3 regions of the Sporosarcina sp. P16b genome follow, and region 1 is predicted to be linked to each of the others. Evidence: riboswitches for the same ligand, from Rfam matches in the RefSeq annotation. Region 1 holds a riboswitch; each other region holds the start of a gene.
The links. Region 1 has a riboswitch for S-adenosylmethionine ahead of CSV77_RS09765 (methionine biosynthesis PLP-dependent protein). Riboswitches for the same ligand answer to the same signal wherever they lie in the genome.

Region 1 (5,625 bases):
CGATTTCCCACCGCGCACACAGTGGGAGGAAGATTGGTTCGGCAAGCTGAATCACGAAGTGCCCAAACCGCTGGATGAAAGCCGTAGAATTTCGATGTTGAAGGCATGGATGCCATATTTAGTGCTAGCAGGTTTGCTTGTACTTTCAAGAACACTTGAACCCTTCACTGCTTTACTTAAACATTCCGCTGTCACACTCAAATTTGAGAATATATTCGGTTCGGGTATCACAACGGCAACTACACCATTATTCCTGCCCGGTTTCTTCTTTATTGTTGCTTCATTGTTCGGTTATTTATTGTATCGTATGAAACCTTCTGAGTACGTACTTGCTTGGAAGAATTCATTCCACACAGCTGTTACTGCAGGAGTTGCATTAATATTTGCTGTACCAATGATTAAAATATTTTTGAATACTTCATTGGCAGCCGGAAAAGTGGCTGCAGATAGCGCATCTTTGGTCGGTGAAAACATGCCGCTAATTTTAGCTGAAAGCGTTTCCGTCGTAAGCGGAGAGTTTTGGCCAATTGTTGCACCAATTGTCGGTGCGCTCGGCGCATTCATTGCCGGCAGTAACACCTTTAGCAACATGATGTTTTCACTGTTCCAATTTGGCGCAGCAGGTAATATCGGTCTTGATACTGCTCAAGCAGGCATTGTTGTAGCGATGCAGGCAGTCGGCGGCGCTGCCGGAAACATGATTTGCGTGCATAACGTCGTGGCTGCTTCGGCTACAGTCGGTCTGATAGGCAAGGAAGGGCTACTCATACGACGCGTCCTCTTCCCTCTAAGTTATTATCTATTGACTGCAGGTTTCTTGGGAATGGCAATTATTCATGGAATCTTCAATATCTGGCTACTCATTGCAATCATCATTGTTGTTGGTTTTATAATGAAGATGTCCACAGATAAACGTAAGTTGTCTGCAAATATCTTGCGACAGCCATCATAAATAGCAACAATAAAAAAGAGCCTTATGGCTCTTTTTTCATACTGTTATTCATTTATCTTCGTGTGAGTACTTTCAAGCAAAATCAGCTTCGCTTTTTGGTTTCTCCCGTCACGATAGCCTGACAAACTGCCATCTTTCGCAATAACACGGTGACAAGGCACCACAACCATCACAGGATTCTTGCCTATTGCAGATGCTACAGCACGAACAGATGAAGATTTCCCAATCTGTTCCGCAATTTCTGAATAAGTCATAGTTTCACCATACGGTATTCGTTGCAGTGCTTCCCATACTTGCAGTTGAAACGATGTTCCTTTTAAATCAAGTGGTATCACTGAAAAATCTTTCGTTGTACCCGATAAGTACTCCTTCATCTTGCTTATATAGACTCCGAGCTTTGTTTCATCTTCTATTAAGTCAACTGTATCAAACCGGTACGACCAGTCCTTCATACGTTCTACACTATCTTCAGCTAGTCCGGCATAGCACAGTCCCTGTTTTGTAGCAGCTATTGTTACAATCCATTCATTAAAATCAAAATTTGTCCAATAAATCAGTTACGCCACTCCCCTTTCATCCGAACAACTTCAAGCCTACAGCACCGAAAATAATGAGCGATAAAAAGAAGAGACGTTTGATGCTAGCAGATTCTTTGAATATCAAAATCCCCATCAATACGGCTCCTGCCGCTCCTAACCCTGTCCATACCGCATACGCTGTACTCATCTGTATTTCGCGCATAGCAAGAGACAGGAAAACAAAACCAAAACCAAAAATCCCCACAATGAGTAACAGTCTTTTAATTGAACGCTTCTGTAAATAATAATTAATACTCACCACACCGAAAATCTCACCGAGACTGGCAATAACCAAATACACCCAAGCCACTGTCAGCCACCTCCTTCTGTATCGGCTTTTTCATCTGTTGTCAGCTTAATGCCCACTACCCCAATGACGATGAATCCGATGAAGGTCAGCGTAACCCACGTAAAACCTGCTTGAAAGAAGAATATATCCACTAATAGGATTGCAGCGGCACCAGAGCCGGTAAATACAGCGTATACCGTGCCGGCAGGTAATCTTTCACATGCTTTTATAATGAAATAAAAACTCAATACAATCGCCATAACCGTTCCGGTCCATTGCATTACAGTTTCAGAATAACGAAGACCGACTACCCAGAAGATCTCTATAACAGCCGCCAATGCGACATAGCCCCAAGCCAAAATGAAAATCTCCTTTCCATTATGAATAGTATCTATCAGTATAACAAATCTTTTACTGAAACAAAAAAATCAATAACTGATGTTAAAAGGAAACTTGCATCTAGTATATCTGCATGATAGAATAAATCCGTCAACAGTTTTTCCTATATTATGAATATTCTTATCGAGAGAGACGGAGGGATAGGCCCAGCGATGTCTCAGCAACCAGCCATAGGCACGGTGCTAATTCCAAGGGTGACAACCACCTTGAAGATGAGAATACTGTATACACTTGTATGTTCGAGGGCCTATTCGAAAAGAAGAGGTTCTTTTTTATTTTGCCGGGGGGGATGGATATTCATGACAAACAACGGATTAGAAACTAGATTAGTACAACTTGGAAACCACAGTGATGAGAAAACCGGAGCAGTCAATACACCGATATACTTGTCAACAGCATACCACCATGAAGGTCTAGGCAAGTCCACGGGATATGATTACACACGAACAAAAAACCCTACGCGTTCTATCCTAGAGGATGGAATTGCAAACCTAGAATCAGGTGACCAAGGATTTGCATGCAGTTCTGGAATGGCAGCCATTCAACTTATTTTATCTTTATTTAAAACAGGTTCGGAACTATTGGCGCCTGAAGACTTATATGGCGGTACCTATCGCCTGTTTAATCAATATGAAGAAACGTATAATATTAAGACGCGTTACTTATCGTTCGATGATGTTTCAGAAGTCGAGCAAGCGATTACTGATCGTACAAAAGCGATCTTCTTGGAAACGCCTACAAATCCATTAATGCAAAACATAGCCATCAGTACGTATGCGGAATTGGCTAAAAAACATGATTTATTGCTAATTGTCGACAATACGTTTTTAACACCTTATTTCCAGCGGCCAATTGAGGAAGGCGCAGATATTGTCATTCATAGCGCAACGAAATATATCGGTGGACATAATGATGTGCTTGCAGGTCTAGTCGTGGCAAAAGGTGAGGATTTATGCGAACGTCTATTTACCAATCATAATGCGATTGGAGCTACATTGTCTCCTCTTGATTCATGGCTTGTCGTACGCGGTCTAAAAACTTTGCATTTACGCATGAAACAGCATGATGCAAATGCGAAAATGATGGTCTCTTATTTAGAACAAGAACCTCTTATTGCCGACGTGCTCTACGCTGGAATCGGTGGTATGTTATCATTCCGAGTACAAAATAGTGAGTGGGTCGGGCCATTCCTTGAAAATATGAACTTAATTTCATTCGCCGAGAGTTTGGGCGGTGTGGAAAGCTTCATTACGTATCCGACTACACAGACGCATATGGATATCCCATTAGAAGAACGTAATCGTCGTGGAGTAGACGACCGTTTGCTCCGTTTCTCAGTGGGAGTAGAAGATGTAGAAGATTTGATTGCGGATGTAAAACAAGCCCTTTATGCTGCAAAAGAAGTAGTAGAAGGCGTAAAAGTTCAATAATAGTAAACAATACAACTCGAACAGTCAATTTAACTATGACAGTTCGAGTTATTTTAATTCATTTATAGCAAGACACGACCGATTGAATCTATACAAAAAAGCATCCAATTATATTGAATGCTTTTCTTTATTAATGAGCTTGATGCCATTTTTTCTTTTCACTCGCATAGACGACCGCTGCCGGTGCTGCGATAAACGTAAGCGCCGCCATTCCGGCGAACATACCCGCCAGTTCTTTACTTCCAAAGGAAAATCCAGTTGCTGCACCTAATACAATTCCTGCTAATACCGCCAACGCAACAATCTTATACATGTTAGACCCCCGACCTTTCATTTGTAAGACGCGATCGTCTCTCTGATTTATTCGTTGCTTTTATCATACTCTCATTGAGAACCTTTTTCAAGTACAATTGAGAATCTTTTTCAATGTTTGTTAACATGTACTATTATCGTATGTTGTAAGCAGTAGTTTAATGTGCAAGAAACAAAAAAACGTCAAGGCTTTTACACCTTGACGTTCAAATTTTTTTATTCTTCTAGTAGTTTTAATGATTCACGATTAAAGGCTGGAAGATCATCAGGTGTACGGCTTGTTACAAGTTGATTCTGACAGACTACGACTTCTTTGTCAGCGTATTTTGCACCCGCATACTCCATGTCTACGCGAATGGACGTATATCCCGTTGCATCGCGTCCTTCAAGTGATTTTGCTGTTATGAGCAATTGTGGACCATGACAAATTGCAAATACAGGTTTTTTTGCATCCATAAATTCTTTGACAAACTTTACGAAACGATCATCTGCACGTAAAATATCCGGTGAAAATCCACCTGGAATAAACAATGCGTCATAATCTGACGATTTGACGTCAGCAATTGCTCTATCAATTTTCACTTTAGTATTTTCTTTCATACCCGTTACTTCTGATCCTGCTTCCGCACCGATCACTTCTACTTCATGTCCAGCTTCTTTATAAGCAGCAGCTGGTTTCAAGTATTCCGAGTCCTCGAACATATCTCCAAGTACTGTTGCAATTTTAGCCATAATGCTTACCACTCCTTATATGATGTTCTATAAATACTATTCCACATTATAAAGAGACTAAACATTATCACCCGAGATCTAGTTCCCCTTCAGCCGCCAAGTGAGTTATCATATTACTAGTTAATAAATATCTTTGTAGCTGAGTAGAGTCCTCCCCTACTCGTATAATTATGTCTACATGGGGGCACATATATAGTACAGAGCTGTATGTAGGGATGACTTCTTAAAAACGAATGAACAGGTTTTTTAACCGTAAATACTAAATAAAGGGGATGAATGTTGTTGGGGGTACACCAATACTTTAAAAGCTTATCTGATTTAGAACAAATTATTCGTTGTCCTGGAAAGTTCAAATTTCAAGAGCATTCTGTCGCTAGCCATTCATTTAAAGTGACAAAAATTGCCCAGTTTCTTGGGACTGTCGAAGAGGAATCTGGACAGAATGTGGATTGGAAAAGCCTATATGAAAAAGCATTAAACCATGATTACGCAGAACTATTCACAGGGGATATTAAGACACCTGTAAAATACGCTTCGAAAGAATTGAAGAAGCTATTCGGTGAAGTGGAAGAGGAAATGACAAGAAAGTTTATTGAAAAAGAATTTCCTACTGAATTTCAAGCTATATATTTGGAACGATTGAAAGAAGGTAAGGATAAAACATTGGAGGGACGTATCTTATCCGTTGCTGATAAAATTGATTTGCTGTACGAATCATTTGGTGAGATCCAAAAGGATAATCCAGAGCCATTGTTTATAGAAATTTACGAAGAAGCATTAAGGACAATACTGATGTTTCAAGACATGAACTGTGTAGAATACTTTTTAAAACATATACTTACAGATATGCTCAGTGAACGATTTACTGAACATAATGAGTTAACTGACATTACAATGCGAATAATAGAGGAACAGGAAGAGTAAAAGATATTT
Region 2 (5,625 bases), on a different contig from region 1:
CCTTCCAAATACGCAAGCGTACCTAGACCGCCTGCGCCGATCACTCCCGCCATCGCGGTATATCCGACGAGCGCAATCGAAGTTACCGTAATTCCGGAGACTAGTGCTGGCATGGATTCTGGCAACAAAACTTTGAAAATGATTGTGGACGTTTTAGCCCCCATGGAACGCGCTGCTTCGATAACCCCTTTATCGATTTCCTGCAATGCAATCAACACCATTCGGCCATAAAATGGAGCGGCACCGATAATTAATGCGGGTAACGCGGCATTCGGTCCACGCATACTGTCGAATAATAATTTTGTAAATGGAATCAATAAAATAATCAAAATGATAAACGGAATCGATCGGAAAATATTCACGAAGGCGCCTGTAAAGACATTGGTGATTTTATTCGCCCATAACTGCCCTGGACTTGTTAAAAACAACAACAAACCAAGTGCGATACCCAAGACAAATGTAAAGAACGTGGAGTAAGCCGACATATAAAGCGTCTCACCTGTTGCTTCCCACATTTTATCCCAATTCACGTTCGGGAACCATTGCTCAATCATGAATCAGCACCTCCGTCTTCACTTCATTGGCATCTAGGAAAGCAATTGCTTCCTCTATAACCGCCACGTCCCCTACTAGTTGCAAGACGAGTGTGCCGTATGCGCCGTCACGTGTTGTCGAAATATTTCCTTGCACGATGTTGACATCAATTGGGAATTTGCGGATTAATTCAGCAAGCACCGGCTGCTCAGTACGTTCGCCAATGAAAGCTAGCTTGATCAACTTGCCATGAGGCGACTCTTGCTGTAAATGTGCCATCGCTGCGTCCGTATCGCCGGTATCGGTTACTTGTGAAATGAAACGCTTTGTAATATCCGCTTGTGGGGATTGGAAGACATCCAGTACATTGCCCATTTCCACGACTTTCCCCGCCTCCATGACCGCTACACGATGACAGATCTTCCGGATGACGTGCATTTCATGCGTAATCAACACAATCGTTAGTCCAAGACGCTCATTAATATCTGTTAGTAAATCAAGAATCGCATTCGTCGTCTCTGGATCTAGTGCGGATGTCGCTTCATCACAGAGCAGGACTTCAGGATCATTTGCAAGCGCGCGCGCAATGCCGACACGTTGCTTCTGACCACCTGATAATTGCGATGGATACGCCTGTTCTCGACCTGTCAATCCAACGAGATCGATCAATTCCTTCACTTTTTGCTTTCGTGCCGATTTCTTTACGCCAGCAATTTCGAGAGGAAACATGATATTCTCTTCTACTGTTCTAGACCACAGTAAGTTAAAGTGCTGGAAGATCATGCTGATTTTCTGACGCGCATTCCGAAGGCCAGCACCTTGTAATGAAGTCATTTCTTGTCCGTGAATCATGATACTGCCGGACGTAGGCGTTTCAAGACCGTTCAATAGTCGAATTAATGTACTTTTTCCTGCCCCACTGTACCCGATGACGCCGAAAATTTCTCCCTCTTTGATGGCTAATGTCACGTCATCTACCGCGACAATTTCTGAACGGTTCAATTGGAACTTTTTATGAACGTTTGTTAGTTGAATCATTTTCCGCACCACCTTATTAAGTCTTTTTAATCTGTTTTTTAGAAAACTACAAGCACTAGGCCCCCGGGTCGTTTCAGACGTACCAAAAAGGCAAAGAGCGCCTTTGTGGTAAGTCCTCCAACGCCTGTCGAGCCTACACGGCGCTTTCCGCTTTTGTATCATCCAGCTACAAGCGCCAGGCTCTCGGGTCGTTTCCGCTTTTGTTAATAAAAAAAGCCTTCCTGCAGATAAGCAGAAAGGCCGAACGTATGTAGTTATGTACGTTACCACTTCTCTCATCTACCAAAGCATTACGCATTGAGTGATTTGGCACCATTTCACATATGTGACGGTTGCCGGGCTTCATAGGGCACTTCCCTCCGCCGCTCTTTATAAGAGTTACATATTCAATTGATTAACTACTTATACCATACTTTGATTTCGATTGTCAACTGAGCTTCTCTAGCAGATACGGGACGGAGTGAAAGGCATAAATCTTTTCTAAAGGTTGTCCTTTGCGCTGAATGAGTAAACAAGGAACGCTTTCCACCTCATATTCTATTGCGATTTCTTGGACATAGTTTAAGTCCGCCTTTCCAATCGGTAGTTTCGGGCGCATTGTCTCGATCACCGTAAGCATTTTTGAAGCGACTGCACACGTTCCACACATTGGTGTATATAAATAAAAAGCGGCTACTTGCTCTGTCGCCTGTGTGCGTTGCCAGTCTTCAATTGTCCAATGATTCATGTGGTCCACCTGCCAAATACTTGGAATGTACTTTAAAATTAGCAGCAGCTAAAATGCTTGCCAATAGCTTAACGGGAGTCGTTTCCACTTGACGGTAGAGACGATCCGTGTATAAATGTCTCGCTTCTGGATACAGTTGTTTGAACAGCTTACGAATGGACTCACCGGAGACGTCCGCATCCATAAAGACGAACAGATCTTGCTGCTCGTACGGTTCAAGCAGTTCTTCAATATGATACGCACTGATTGTGCCATTCGTACAAAGAATCTCTACAGGCTCTGCAAGGATCGGTACTAGCCGCTTACGATCCGAACCGCCTTCTACAATGAGAACTTTCGGGTCCATCCAGTTTCCTCCTAGCGTGTAAAAAAGCGCTGAGAAGTTCCAGCGCTTTTTCTATTGGAATATTATTCAGCTGTCATTTCTTCGTACTGCTCAGCTGTCATTAACTCATCCAGTTCAGCTTTGTTATCGATTTCAACTACTACCATCCATGCGTCTTCATATGGAGATTCGTTAACCAATTCAGGGCTATCTTCAAGGTTTTCGTTCACTTCTACAACTTTACCAGTTAATGGAGCGTACAATTCAGAAACCGTCTTCACTGATTCAACGCTTCCGAAAGGCTCGTCTGATTTCAATTGATCGCCAACCTGTGGCAGTTCAACGAATACGATATCCCCTAGTTCAGACTGTGCGAAATGTGTGATGCCGATACGGTATTTACCGTCTTCTTCTTTTACCCACTCATGCTCTTCTGAATAACGCAAATCTTTTGGTGTGCTCATGTCGTTACCTCCAAAAATATAATAGTTTAACTTCCTTTAGTTTGCCATAGTTCCCCTGTAAAGACAAGAACCTAGATCACTTCTTCCATGTTTCCGTGAACGTGGTTTCATTAAATCCAACGGTCACTTTTTGGTCGTCGGAAACGATTGGGCGTTTGATAAGCATTCCGTCTGAAGCGAGGAGCGCGATCTTTTCATCATCCGTCATAGTTGGCAGTTTGTCTTTCAAATTGAGCTCACGATATTTCATGCCGCTCGTGTTGAAGAACTTTTTCATTTCAAGTCCGGAATTCGCGATCATGTTGCGCAGTTCGTCTTCGCTTGGAGGTTGTTCGGCGATGTTCTTTTCTTCGAATGTAATCCCCTCGTCCGTAAGCCATTTCTTCGCTTTGCGGCACGTGGTACATTTTGGATAGCCGTAGTATGTCATAGTCATAATAATCAATCCTTCCTTTTTTTCAGTATAGCAAATAAAGGGGGTTGGGTACTAGCTAAGTGCAGGGAGAAGCTTGCATGAGGATAGGGGTGGGGATTTGCGCTCTAGGCGGACGCGTTCGGGAGGGTGGGCGGTGAACCACACCCCTTCGCTTCGCTCGCTGGGTGTTTCACCTGTCCCACTGATCCTCCCCGAGTCGCCGCCTGCCGCTCCAATCCCTTGCAATGTGTGCGGGTGATACTCTTTATTGCGCATCGAAGTTAGGGTTGTAAACAATTTTGAACTTTAATTTCAACATTTGAATTTAAATAAGTAAAGACATAATAATACTTCACATACAAACGACAGTAAGTGATCTAAGTCTGTCCACTTTCAACGTAAGGATTGTAACGGAAGCTGGGGGCGACTCCCGGAGGATCAGCCCGATCAGGTGAGACAACTAAGAGAGCGAAGCGAACAGTTGGCTCACCGCGGGCCCTCGGGAAAGCGTCCCCCAGCTGCAGTGGAAATCCCATGACATCACTCTTCACTCACTGAACTTGAACTTAAACAAATACCAACCAAACCAAAAAACGCCCCACATAGGAGGCGTTCTGTCTAAACTATACTCAAACGACATACTTCTCTGCTTCGATCAGCTTCACTGAAGCCTCACGCTTCTTCGCAATCAAATTATACGGATTATTACGAGTCAACTTGCGCAAAGCCGAAATCATCATACGCTGGTTGTCGCCGTCGACCGCTGCCAGCAATGTCTCTTTTGCTGCCGCTTCGATACGTCCGAACGCTTCCTGACAGAAAATCTGTGTATATAGAAGCTTTTGCTTCTCTTTCTCTTCACCATTCTTGTTGATGGCCTTCTCCGTACGAAGCACTGCAGACTCCATACCGAATAAATCATTCGCAATATCTGCGATGTTCACAAGAATCTCTTGCTCCTGATCGAGCTTCGCACCGTAACGCTGTGCTGCAAGTCCCGCAACCAAGATACCGATCTTCTTCGCATTCTTCACAAGCATTTTCTCTTGAGCCAACGCTTCGTCGCCCACTTCTTCCGGCATCAGCATTAACAACTCTTCTTGCAATGCTTGTGCTTGTTGAAGCAATGGCAATTCGCCTTTCATTGCTTTCTTCAAGAACGTGCCTGGAACGATCATACGGTTGATTTCATTCGTTCCTTCGAAGATACGGTTAATACGGGAGTCACGGTAGATGCGCTCTACTTCATACTCTGCCATGAAACCGTACCCGCCGTGAATTTGTACTGCCTCATCAGATATATAATCCAAAACTTCTGAACCTACTACTTTGTTAATAGAACATTCAATTGCGTATTCAGCAATCGAAGCCGCCACTTTTGCGCCGTCCTTTTGCTCTTCAGGGGTCATCGCCGCGTTCCGCTCTTCGAAGTACCCAACCGTACGATAGATCAAACTTTCTGTTGCGTACAACTTAGAAGCCATCGTACCGAACTTTTCCTTCGTTAAGTTGAATGAAGAAATCGGTGTGTCGAATTGTTTACGCTGGTTAGCATATTTGATAGCCAATTCAAGTGCACGTTTGGATCCGCCAATTGTACCTACTCCAAGCTTGTAACGGCCGATGTTCAAAATGTTGAACGCGATGACGTGACCGCGACCAATTTCCCCTAATAAGTTTTCAACAGGTACTTCCGCGTCTTCTAAGATCAATGTACGTGTAGAAGAGGATTTGATCCCCATTTTCTTCTCTTCTGGTCCTACGGAAACGCCTGGGTACTCTCTTTCCAAAATAAATGCTGTGAATTTGTCGCCATCTACTTTTGCGTATACTACGAAGACATCGGCAAATGCAGAGTTCGTGATCCACTGTTTTTCACCGTTTAGTACATAGTGTGTACCCGCAGCGTTTAATTTAGCAGTGGTCTTCGCGCCTAGTGCGTCTGACCCTGAGCTCGGCTCTGTCAATGCATAAGCCGAAATTTTCGCTCCACTTGCAGAGTTCGGCAAGTATTTCATTTTTTGTTCATGGTTACCGAATAACACGATCGGCAAAGTACCGATTCCTACGTGTGCACCGTGGGTAATCGAAAAGCCGCCTGCTACGGATAGCCTCTCCGCGA
Region 3 (5,625 bases), on a different contig from region 1:
GTGTATGAAGAACAAGATCAAGGAATTTAATTTTAAGGAGGCTGGGACACAACCTCAAAAGATATGAAGGAGAAGACACTTTCATACCTTTTTTAATTCACTAAAATGTATTTATAAAGTTTAATTCGTTAGTAATCAAGAGTGTAGCGTAGAGGAACGGACTGTTTTTTAATGTTTTGTCCCAGCCTCTTTGTTGCAGAATATTTTTTTCTTTATGAGGCATCCTACGTAAAAAAGAAAGTAGGATGATTATGATAGAAGAAAAATACCCGATGTATATATCACTTAATAACAAATTAGTACTCACAGATCCTCACTCTTCGACATGGGAATACAAAGTAGAAGTAACAAGAGAAGTATATCCTATATTCGAAAAATTATTTTCCCAAATGGAACAACTAGAATTCCAAAACTTTCTCCGCTCACATGTACCGTATGCGCAATATCACTATGATAAAGACAATGATAAATTGGATGTCCGATTGAAAAAGGTCTTTGCTTTGATTCATGAATTTACCGATGACGAGTCAAAACGTTTTATCGAGAAACTGCCGCTATTTCGTTGATTCCTCGCTTACCTTTCCGCTACACTAAGGGAAAGGACGTGATTCATATTGCTGAAATTTGAAGATTTACAAGGAGCCCATGTTGAATTGACTTTTGAACCTAATCCACATCATATTGAATCCCGCCATGTGCTCATAATGATTAAGGACGACAATCGTTGGTTATTGACCAAACATAAAATACGTGGAATTGAGTTTCCCGGTGGAAAAGCGGAATCAGGAGAGACAATTGAACAAGCGGCTATTCGTGAAACGATGGAAGAAACAGGAGTCACTATAGAAAATATTCATTCATTTGCAGAGTATGTTGTCTTTACTGACCCACCTTTTTGCAAGACCGTTTTCACAGGAGATATAACACATGTAGAAAAAGACTTTACATTAATGGAAACAGAAGGTGCAGTATGGATGACAGACGCTGAACTAGATGCTTGTACTGAACTCAGCTTTCACATGAAAGACCGCGGAATGGGTGAACTTAGGAAGTGGGTAGAAGCGAATGATAGAACAATCTGATGGTAAAATCATACGGAGGAAAGACTATCCCTCCCCAAACCCCCATGTTAGATTGGAAGAAATCACGTATAGTTCTGACAACTTGCTTGTAAAAGGACTTTTGGCAACACCAAAAGCAAAAGGACGGTATGATGGATTGCTTTATCTACGCGGCGGCATCCAACATGTAGGGATGGTTAGACCAGCGCGTATCGCACAATTTGCATCGCATGGACTGGTAGTATTCGCTCCTTATTATCGTGGTAATCGTGGCGGTGAAGGAAAGGATGAATTCGCTGGAGAGGATCGCAATGACGCAGTGACGGGAGTGGAAGTACTTAAACAGCAAAGTGCAGTCAATTCAGATCGCATTCATCTATTTTCATTTTCCAGAGGCGGTATTATGGCATTATGGACAGCTATAATCCGCGATGATTTAACTTCTATGGTGACATGGGCTGGAGTTTCAGACGTGGTCTTCACGTACAAAGAGCGACAGGATATGCGGCGTATGATGAAACGTGTCATCGGTGGCACGCCGAATAATCAACCGGATGCGTATCGTGAAAGGTCGGCACTATTCCAGATAGAGAATATCGATATTCCGACACTGATTATCCACGGGACTCTTGACACGAATGTATCTTTCCAACAGGCAATATTGTTAGAGAATGCATTACGTGATGCGGATAAAGAGTTTGAAACTTGGTACTTGGAAGGCTATACGCATTATATTCCTCCTGAAATGAATCGACTGCTTGTGAAAGAAGCAGTAAATTGGATGAAGCGGCAATGATGAACATTTGCTAGCTTTTATGTGATTACAATAAAGACGCAAAAAGAGGCTGACCAGATTGGTCAGCCCCTTTCGTATGACATTATTTAATGACAGGTGGTCCGCCTTTGATTGCGATGTCTTCGGAAACATGAGAAAACTTCTTGAAGTTTTCACGGAAAGCATCAGCCAAACGGTTTGCTTCTTTATCGTATTCTTGTGGATCTTCCCAAGCATCACGAGGGTGTAGAACGTCGCTTGGCACACCTTCGATTTCAAGGGGCATATTTAATCCAAAGATTTCGTTCTTCTTTGTTTCTATATTATCCAACTTACCAGCGATTGCTGCGCGTACCATCGTACGTGTATAGCCTAAGTTCATACGTGAACCTACACCATAGATTCCGCCAGTCCATCCTGTATTCACGAGGAATACTTTTGAACCATGCTCATCTATTTTCTTTCCAAGCATCTCTGCATAGGTTGCTGCAGGGAGTGGGAGGAACGGTGAACCGAAGCAAGTAGAGAATGTTGGTTCAGGAGCAGTGATTCCACGCTCAGTTCCAGCAAGTTTGGAAGTGAAACCGCTCAAGAAGTGATACATTGCCTGTTCTTTTGAAAGAATAGAAATCGGAGGCAATACGCCAGAAGCATCAGCTGTAAGGAAGATGATGTTCTTCGGATGACCAGCAACAGATGGTGTCACGATATTATCAATGTTTTCGATTGGATATGCAGCACGTGTGTTTTCAGTTAATGATTTATCATCATAATCGGGAATGCGCGTTTCTTCATCTAGTACTACGTTTTCTAAAACAGCACCGAAACGAATGGCTCCGAAAATTTCAGGTTCTTTTTCAGCAGAAAGGTTAATACATTTTGCGTAACATCCACCTTCAATGTTAAACACGCCATTATCAGACCAGCCGTGCTCATCGTCACCAATAAGTTTACGGTCAGCATCTGCCGAAAGCGTAGTTTTACCTGTTCCAGATAGACCAAAGAACAAAGCAACATCGCCTTCTTCTCCAACGTTTGCTGAACAGTGCATGGATAGGATATCTTGCTCGGGTAGTAAGTAGTTCATAACAGAGAAAATAGATTTCTTCATTTCCCCAGCGTACTCTGTTCCACCAATTAAGACAATTCGCTTTTCAAGCGATAAAATGATGAACGTTTCAGAGTTTGTGCCATCCACTTTTGGATCCGCTTTAAATGAAGGGGCTGCCAAAATGGTGAATTGCGATTCATGTGCTTTCAATTCTTCTTCAGTTGGACGGATGAATAGTTGGTGAACGAACTGATTTTGCCAAGCTAATTCATTAATAACCTGGATAGACAATTGGGAGTCTTTATCTGCTCCTGCAAATCCTTTAAAAACAAACAATTCGTCTTTTTTCTTCAAATGTTCAATGACTTTTGTGTATAATGAATCAAAGATCTCCTCTGAAATCGGACTGTTTGTGCTACCCCAATCTACTTTATCCTTAGACACTGCATCTTCAACGATGAATTTGTCCTTAGGTGAGCGTCCTGTATATTTACCTGTACGAGCAGTGATCGCACCGTCAGCAGAAAGTTTAGCTTCGCCTCTTGCCACTGCTTTTTCCGTTAGTTCTGCCACAGACGCTTGGATCGTCACGTTGCTTCCACTAAGAAGACTTTTTAAACTATCATCAATTTTTGCAGATATCATGTTTACATACCGTCCTTTGCGTAGTCGATTTATTTTTATCTTACTAAGAATATCCTAATTCGTAAATAGTATAACACATTAAGAATATTAATCTATACTAATGGAAAACTCAAGTGATTTGGAAGAAATAATTTGACAAAATCCAAACTTTTTAATACGATGTGACATGAACGGATACTCTTATCCCGAGTTGGTGGAGGGTACAGGCCCTGTGAAACCCGGCAACCTGCAATAGACGTAAGTCTAACGCGAAGGTGCCAAACCTGAAGCAAGGTTTAATTCCTTGGACGATAAGAGTGAAAGGTGCTGCGCGTGAAATTTTGCCTTTTACTCATGGATTGAATATGAGTGGAGGGCTTTTTATATTGTCTAGCCCTGAATCCTTATGGTATATGCTTGACGTCTAGGCGTGGAACTTTACCAGGGACTTATGAGAGTACCGTATCATGATGCTTAATATAGGGGGAAATAACATGACAAACCGTCGACTGTTTACATCAGAATCAGTTACAGAAGGCCATCCTGACAAGATGTGCGACCAAATTTCAGATGCAATTTTAGATGCGATCCTAACGGAAGATCCAAATGCGCGTGTGGCATGTGAAACGAGTATAACGACTGGACTCGTATTAGTAATGGGAGAAATCACTACGACAACGTATGTGGATATTCCAAAAGTCGTTCGCGACACTGTTAAAGAAATTGGGTATGTTCGTGCGAAATACGGCTTCGATTACGAAACGTCCGCTGTACTTACTTCCATTGATGAGCAATCACCCGAAATCGCTGCAAGTGTCAATGTGGCACTCGAAGCACGTGAAGGCTCTATGTCTGATGAAGAATTAGAGGCAATCGGTGCAGGAGACCAAGGCCTGATGTTTGGATATGCATGTAATGAAACGCCAGAATTAATGCCTCTGCCAATCAGCCTGTCTCATAAATTGGCACAACGCCTGGCACAAGCTCGTAAAGAAGAACTTATTTCCTATTTACGTCCTGACGGTAAAACACAAGTAACGGTAGAATATGACCAAGATAATAATCCTGTGCGAATTGACACAATCGTTATTTCCACACAACATCACCCTGAAGCAACACTCGAGCAAATCGAGCAGGATATAAAGAATGTTGTTATTGATGCAGTCGTTCCAAAGAACTTATTGGACGAGCATACTAAATACTTCATTAATCCTACTGGCAGCTTTGTCGTTGGTGGCCCTCAAGGAGACTCTGGATTGACTGGACGTAAAATCATCGTTGATACGTATGGTGGATATGCCCGTCATGGTGGCGGGGCATTCTCGGGGAAAGATGCTACGAAAGTGGACCGTTCGGCTTCTTACGCAGCGCGTTATGTGGCAAAGAACATCGTTGCAGCTGGACTGGCTGAGCACTGTGAAGTTCAGTTGGCGTATGCTATTGGAGTAGCTAGCCCGGTTTCTATCTCGATCAATACATTTGATACCGGTATACTATCGGAGACTCAATTAGTAGAGTTCGTACGTGAATTATTTGACCTTCGACCGGCAGGAATTATTAAAATGCTTGACCTACGTCGTCCAATCTACAAACAAACGGCAGCATACGGTCACTTTGGCCGCACTGATATCGAATTGCCATGGGAGCAGACAGATAAAGTGGAAGCGTTGAAAGATCTTGCGAGTACAGTACGTGTGAAGCAATAAAGTAATGAGTGCAGAAAGAGGAATCATTTCCTTTTTTCTGCACTTTTTAATTCTTTGCCGGTGAAATACGAAAAGGAATCATTTCATAGTCTGCCTCTTCATAAGCCCTTTGCAATCCTTTATCCTCTATATCTTTTTTCAAGATTGTCTTCTGTTTTACTTCAATATCAAAAGAATAGCTAAATGGAAAACCCTCCACTTTAATAGTGTGCTGATCTGCAAAGTATATCCCAATTCGTCCTATCGGTAATGAAGGGAAAATACCAGTAGAAGGAATACCATCACGAAAGAATATATGTTCATTCGCTTTGTCGACACCTGGATCATTCACACAACAATATAAGGAAAAGTTGTCTCCAAGCTGAAGCAGAGCAAAATGCATTTCAAAAAGTTCCTTATCAAAACCTT

Region 2: linked by a shared signal. The riboswitch ahead of CSV77_RS12705 (methionine ABC transporter ATP-binding protein) and the one ahead of CSV77_RS09765 (methionine biosynthesis PLP-dependent protein) in region 1 are both predicted to bind S-adenosylmethionine.
Region 3: linked by a shared signal. The riboswitch ahead of metK (methionine adenosyltransferase) and the one ahead of CSV77_RS09765 (methionine biosynthesis PLP-dependent protein) in region 1 are both predicted to bind S-adenosylmethionine.

The regions. Positions count from the first base shown of each region.
Region 1 covers NZ_PDYO01000006.1:172,019-177,643, reverse strand. Annotated here, with positions in the region: gene CSV77_RS09785 (L-lactate permease) at 1-952, shown strand, start outside; gene CSV77_RS09780 (methylated-DNA--[protein]-cysteine S-methyltransferase) at 997-1,506, opposite strand; gene CSV77_RS09775 (DMT family transporter) at 1,526-1,840, opposite strand; gene CSV77_RS09770 (DMT family transporter) at 1,843-2,178, opposite strand; SAM riboswitch class I at 2,336-2,437, shown strand; gene CSV77_RS09765 (methionine biosynthesis PLP-dependent protein) at 2,518-3,648, shown strand; gene CSV77_RS09760 (hypothetical protein) at 3,779-3,961, opposite strand; gene CSV77_RS09755 (type 1 glutamine amidotransferase domain-containing protein) at 4,177-4,692, opposite strand; gene CSV77_RS09750 (HD domain-containing protein) at 4,975-5,616, shown strand.
Region 2 covers NZ_PDYO01000012.1:52,475-58,099, forward strand. Annotated here, with positions in the region: gene CSV77_RS12700 (methionine ABC transporter permease) at 1-554, opposite strand, end outside; gene CSV77_RS12705 (methionine ABC transporter ATP-binding protein) at 547-1,572, opposite strand; SAM riboswitch class I at 1,845-1,950, opposite strand; gene CSV77_RS12710 (thioredoxin family protein) at 2,000-2,299, opposite strand; gene CSV77_RS12715 (toprim domain-containing protein) at 2,280-2,645, opposite strand; gene gcvH (glycine cleavage system protein GcvH) at 2,708-3,088, opposite strand; gene CSV77_RS12725 (arsenate reductase family protein) at 3,165-3,524, opposite strand; gene CSV77_RS12730 (acyl-CoA dehydrogenase family protein) at 4,133-5,625, opposite strand, start outside.
Region 3 covers NZ_PDYO01000021.1:20,768-26,392, reverse strand. Annotated here, with positions in the region: gene CSV77_RS15330 (NAD-dependent malic enzyme) at 1-30, shown strand, start outside; gene CSV77_RS15325 (transposase) at 252-566, shown strand; gene CSV77_RS15320 (NUDIX domain-containing protein) at 615-1,082, shown strand; gene CSV77_RS15315 (alpha/beta hydrolase family protein) at 1,066-1,857, shown strand; gene pckA (phosphoenolpyruvate carboxykinase (ATP)) at 1,940-3,532, opposite strand; SAM riboswitch class I at 3,710-3,829, shown strand; gene metK (methionine adenosyltransferase) at 4,006-5,217, shown strand; gene CSV77_RS15300 (DUF3891 family protein) at 5,264-5,625, opposite strand, start outside.